2 linked regions of the Zymomonas mobilis subsp. mobilis ATCC 10988 genome follow. The protein of the gene in region 2 interacts with the protein of the main gene of each other region in a pairwise test. Links are inferred from orthologs where the notes say so. Each region holds a gene or a part of one and is shown on either strand. Other genes may lie near its edges.

Region 1 (2,853 bases), 150 kb from region 2 along the record:
TTTCCTGTTGCAGGGACAGATGATCTATCGCCGCGATGGCCGGATTACCGATGATAAAAACGTGCTGGCAGGTTCTCTGCTCGATACGGCAACGGCTTTTGCCAATATGATCAAAATGACGGATATTTCATTGGTTGAGGCCTCTCGCATGGCCTCTCTGACCCCAGCCCGTTTTCTGGGACTGCAAGATCGCGGCAGTATAGAAATCGGGAAAAGAGCTGATCTCGTTGTTATGGATGAAGCGCTAAAACTACAATCCGTCTGGATATCCGGCGAAAAATACTAGGCCTTTCTTAGAAAGGCCCATGTGCCGCAATCAGTTTTTGCCGTTCGATCGTCATTTGGGGAGCCGATTTTTTGGGCAAAGCACGGGCAGCCTTCACTTCGGCAGCCGTAAAAGGCTTGATCTGCGGCATATTTTGCAAAGACATGATATAGTTTAATGCCCCCGCTATATCTTCGTCTTTCAAAGAACCCAGCGGCGTCATCACCCCCAAAAAGGGCATATTATCGACCACAACACGCCCCGCCATACCGTTAAAGACAACCGAAAGCATATACCGACGACCATCTTCAAACGTAGCGATCTTGCCAATCCGGTTGCTTAATTTTGGGGCAAGATTAGAAGACCCCTGTCCTTTTGGCTGATGGCAAGAAGAACAATTCGCCATATAAGGGACAATCCCGACCGGTGCCGCACTCGCCTGACTAACAAAAACACCCGAAAGAGCCGGAAAAACCATAGAAAATAGTCCGATGACCCATTTGGAATTGATCGTCTTTTTCATGGTTGTTGCCCTCTTTCATACCCTTTTAAAAAACATCGTCAAAATAGCTATAAAGCCTAAAAACTCTGCTATAAAATTTCCTTTACAGTCGTTACCGCCTGTTATGCAATGCAGGATAAATCGGGAATAAAACAGGATGGGTCGGCTTTTTCGCTTTTTTCTCCGGATTTTTGTCTATTTTCTTTTAATCTCACTGTTATGGGTTGGGCTTTACCGCTTTGTCAGGCCACCGATTACCCTGACTATGATCATGAACCGGATAAATGGCTATGGCCTCAATCAGACATGGCGGCCGCTCAATCAGATAGATCCTATCATGATGGATGCTGTCATCGCATCGGAAGATAGCCGTTTTTGTTCTCATCATGGTTTTGATTTTACAGCGATTGAACAGGCGGCCAAACATAATGCCAGCGGCGGCCATATTCATGGCGGTTCGACCATCAGCCAGCAAACCGCAAAAAACGCTTTTCTATGGCAAAATGGCGGCTATTCCCGAAAATTGATCGAGGCCTATTTTACCTTTCTGATCGAACATTTTTGGACGAAGCGGCGGATTATGGAGGTGTATCTCAATATCGCCGAAACCGGACGCGGTGTATACGGGGTCGAGGCGGCCTCACAATATTATTTTCATCATGATGCCAGCCATCTTTCCGCATTGGAGGCTGCAAGACTAGCCGCCATTTTTCCTCTTCCCAAAAAACGCAGCGTCCAGATGCCCCATGGTTTTGTGCGCCGTTATGGCAATATCATTCAAAGCCGAATCCCACTGGTTAAAAGAAATGGATTGGATCGCTGCCTTTTCACGGTCACAACTTCCGCCATATCCGGTAACAGCAGACCACAGAAAGCCCCGTCGCCACCAATAGGAAAGCAATAACACCGAGACCAATGCGATGACGGTCTTCCAATTCCGGTTCAGCTGACCACGCCAGAAAAGCTGTCACATCTTTCGCCATTTGATTGGTGCTGGCCTTGGTGCCATCCTTATACTCAACCTGATTTTCGCTTAAAAGAGCGAGCGGCATCGCAATATGTAACCCTTTGAAATAAGGGTTATAGAAATTACCTTCCGGCGTTTTAAGCTGCGGATAGCGTTCAGCAATTTCTTTTGGTTCGCTTTCATATCCAGTCAGCAAAGAATAGACATAGGCGGCCCCCCCTTTCCTCGCTTTGGTAATCAAAGATAGATCAGGTGCCGTCACAATGCCTTGGCTGCCTAACGGGTTATAATAAGGCCCTGTAATCCGGTCATTCCGGTTGGGCTGGCGCATCATAGCTTCGCCCGTATTCGGGTCAATATCAGGAATCCGGTTAATCCATTCCTGACGGATACTGTCAATTTCAGCTTTGCTATAGCCGATTTCGGCTAAATCCTGAAAACGCAGTTGATTGGCACCGTGACAAGAGGCGCAAACCGCCTGAAAAACTGTAAAACCACGCCGCAGCTGTTTTTTATCGAAATGGCCGGTTAGCCCGTCACTGGGTAATTTTAAAGATTTTAATGGCTTTTGATAACGGGCAGCCGGATCAAATTCCTGCTTTGCTCTTGGCTGGATGACGCCCCATAACAAAACGAAACACATAGCCAAGCCCGCTAACAAACAGACAAGACGTATAAAGCCGATACGGCGGACAAGATTGAGCATATCAGGCATCCGTTCTTTTCTTTTCCGCTTCTTCGATAGAAGAAGGCACGGCTTTTGTTTTTTCAACCAGCGGTAAAATCGGCAAAATCACCAGAAAAAAGGCGAAATAATAAAGGGATGCCCATTGCCCTAATCGTATCCAGGGTTCTTCCGCGGGTTGCTTACCACAAAAACCTAACAGAAGAATATCGGCCAGAAATAACAGGAAGAAACAACGAAAAACAGGGCGATAGCGACCTGATCTTACGGGTGAATTGTCTAGCCAAGGCAACAAGCCCCAAACCAGAACCGACAATCCCATGCCTAAAACGCCCCATAATTTAGCCGGTATCCCCATAAAATTGACCGTAAAAGAACGTAAAACCGCATAAAATGGCCAAAAATACCATTCCGGTTTGATATGAGCCGGAGTT
Region 2 (3,056 bases):
AGCCGTGCCATCGGGTGCAATACGCTCATCAAATAGACGCAGTTTGGCGGCAAGATAGCGTTCCATTGTCCCGTGATAATCAAGATGATCGCGAGAAAAACTGGTAAATGCGCCCGCTATCACTTTCGCTCCATCACTTCGATATTGGTCAAGACCGTGGCTGGAGGCTTCAAAAATCACATGAGAAATATCCGCACGCGCTAAATCGGAACAACAAGAAAGAAAGGTCACGACATCCGGCGTTGTCATCCCCAGCGAATAGCTATTTTTCGCAGTAATAACGCCCAAAGTCCCGATTGATGCCGCTTTATGACCCGCTATCGTCCAAAGCTGACGGCATAATTCTGCAACCGATGTTTTGCCATTCGTGCCCGTTACCGCAGCCATAACAGGCGGGAAAGGAGCATAAAAACGGGCAGCCATTTCAGCAAAAGCCAATCGAGGATTTTCGGCTACCAAATGAACCGCACCCTCAATTTTGACTTCGGGGCGGGCAACAATGGCGACGGCACCGGCAGCTATTGCCTTTTCTATAAAATCTTCGCCATTCACTTTGGCTCCGGGAAAAGCCCCAAAAACAAAACCCTTCTCAACCTTACGGCTATCCACCGCAAAACCAAGAACAGGATAGTCTTTTTCTTTTGGGCTAAGTCCGTAACCGGAGGCCAAAAATCCCAGTTTTTTTTCTGTGCCGCTCATTATTGTTTCGCCGGTGGTTTCCATAACAAAGCCCGTAAATCGGTAAGATCAAGATCGCGTTTCGGATCAGGAATAACCCCCAGCAACGGGCCTATATGCTGAATAATATCCCCGACCATTGGCGCCGTTACCATACCGGCGGTGGCATAACCTCCGGTTTCAGCCGTCCCTTGCGGGTTATCCAACATGGCAACAATAGCGTAACGCGGTGTATCCATAGGGAAAACGGCTGCAAAAGTCGAAATACGCGCACCGTGATTATAGCGACCTTTCTCGGCTTTATCTGCCGTTCCGGTCTTGCCACCAACCCGAAAACCTTCAACATTGGCCTTCCGTCCGGTTCCATCTGTCACAATCAGGCGCAATAACCGCCGCATAGTCGCACTGGTCTGACCCGAAATAATCTGGCGGCTGCCATCGGGACGATAATCGGGATTACGCTTCAACAAGGTGGCTGGTCGCCAAATGCCACCATTCACAATCGCGGCATAAGCACTGGTTAAATGTAAAGGCGTAACCGCAATACCATGACCATATCCAGTCGTCATAACCGTTGTTCTTGCCCAAAAAGCAGGCCAGATCGGACGACCTTTAGCTGCCAGTTCGATAGCCGGACGATGATCGAAATTAAGATTCCGGAACATCGCCTGCATTCTTTCTGGGCCCAATTCATCAGCAATACGGGCAGTCACAATATTGGAAGAATGCACAAGCGTTTCTGGCACATCTAGCCATCTTTTCTGGGCATGCTCATCATGGATATGGAAACGACCCACCGCCAAAGGCTCGGTTGCATCATACCGTTTTGCCAAAGAGGTTACGACGCCATCTTGGATAGCAGTTGCCATGGTCAAAGGCTTAAAGGTCGATCCCAATTCATACACAGAAAGAGTCGCTTTATTGTCAAAAGCAGTCGGGTCAGAACTACTCCGGTCATTCGGATTAAAATTGGGCAAGGATGCCATCGCTAAAACTTCGCCGGTATCGACATCCAAAACAATGGCACTGGCACCCACCGCACTATATTTTTGCATGGCTGCAGCCAATGATTTTTCAACGGCGGCCTGAACCCGAATATCAATAGAAAGCGCCAAAGGCTCGGATTGTCTTTTGGGGTCGGTCAATTCCTTGTCAAAACTGTATTCCATGCCGGACTGGCCATGCCCATCTTCACCGATCCAGCCGATAACATGGGCGCATAAGTTACCTTCTGGATATAATCGCGAAGGCTCATGCAAGAAATCAATTGCTGGTTCACCCAGCATATTCAAAGCGCGCACTAATTCCGGCGAGGCATGGCGACGCAAAAAAACAAAGCTACGATTGGAATGTAAAATCTTCCGATATTCATCAGCCGTCCGTTCAGGCAGCAAAGCCGCCAGATTAGCAGCCAGAATATCGGGGTCGCTGATATGATTGGCCTGTAACGTGCGCGGATGTATCCCGATAGACCAAACATCAATCGTGCGCGCCAATGTCCGACCGTTACGATCAACGATATCGGCGCGCGCCTGCAACGGCGCAACGGGTGGATGGCGGCGCTCTTCCACCCCCCAACCGGTAATAAAGATAAGCCATATCAGCTTGGCAATAACCGCAGCGATGCCGCAGCAAAAAAGAATAAGCAAGACCATAAGCCGAATATGGCTTGTGGTCAGAATATCAGCGACAGATGATAAGGCCTTCTTTTTTTGAGACTTAATGCGGGTGCTCACCGGACAGCTTGTATCTTGCTATAATGGTTATTCGGAAGAGATAAGGCTGCCAGTTTGGTCATTCCCTTATTGTCATTCTTGATGGTATTCTGCGCTGGAGCGGGTGGCGCCAATGTAGTTTCTGATACAGCAGAGGAATGATTATATTGAACTTTTTTTACCGGTTCTGGCTTATAGGATGAAGGCATAGAAAATTGTTCATCTCCGCGTCCTGAAGGCACTACATAACTCGCCTGCCGGAAACCCGATTGACTGTCATGGCTCGGCGACAGATCGGTATTGCTATTATCGACCTGACTATCCTGCGCTGCCAATTGGGTATCATCAGAGACAAATTGATTTATTTTCGGTGAAACCAGTGCAAAAGCCTCGGCATTCCAACGGTCAATTTGCCCTGAACGGGCAAGCGTATCCTTCTCGGTCTGGAGATGACGAATAGTCTGCTGTAAATTCAATATTTCCCGCTCGGTATGTAACAGCGCCCGTCTTTCCAGAGAAACCCGCTGCGTAATCATATAACAGATCAGGGCTGCGATACAGCACAACCCGACCAAGCAAATAGAGCGAAAATGCTTTGTGATTATCATGCCGATTGTCTCCGAGAACGCGGGATATGGGTATCAGGTCGAGAAATATCTTCTG

What was found.
Region 1: the proteins of ZMOB_RS02435 (region 2) and mtgA interact in binary tests that used the Escherichia coli proteins (3 or more experiments, as listed by UniProt). The link is inferred for Zymomonas mobilis subsp. mobilis ATCC 10988 from one-to-one orthologs.

Annotation. Positions count from the first base shown.
Region 1 is NC_017262.1:394,493-397,345, forward strand. The notes cover bases 1-2,797. They hold mtgA (monofunctional biosynthetic peptidoglycan transglycosylase), read left to right. Parts: upstream 1-924; coding sequence 925-1,671; downstream 1,672-2,797. Other genes in these bases: nagA (N-acetylglucosamine-6-phosphate deacetylase), read left to right, coding at 1-286; ZMOB_RS01800 (c-type cytochrome), read right to left, coding at 294-788; ZMOB_RS01810 (cytochrome c1), read right to left, coding at 1,601-2,440; ZMOB_RS01815 (cytochrome b), read right to left, coding at 2,442-2,797. In the rest of the region: more of ZMOB_RS01815, read right to left, coding at 2,798-2,853. UniProt on the Escherichia coli protein: Peptidoglycan polymerase that catalyzes glycan chain elongation from lipid-linked precursors. May play a role in peptidoglycan assembly during cell division in collaboration with other cell division proteins.
Region 2 is NC_017262.1:543,029-546,084, forward strand. Bases 57-3,056 are described here. They hold ZMOB_RS02435 (peptidoglycan D,D-transpeptidase FtsI family protein), read right to left. Parts: upstream 2,415-3,056; coding sequence 699-2,414; downstream 57-698. Other genes in these bases: ZMOB_RS02430 (UDP-N-acetylmuramoyl-L-alanyl-D-glutamate--2,6-diaminopimelate ligase), read right to left, coding at 57-699; ZMOB_RS02440 (hypothetical protein), read right to left, coding at 2,411-3,001; rsmH (16S rRNA (cytosine(1402)-N(4))-methyltransferase RsmH), read right to left, coding at 2,998-3,056. Also shown: more of ZMOB_RS02430, read right to left, coding at 1-56. UniProt on the Escherichia coli protein: Essential cell division protein that catalyzes cross-linking of the peptidoglycan cell wall at the division septum. Required for localization of FtsN.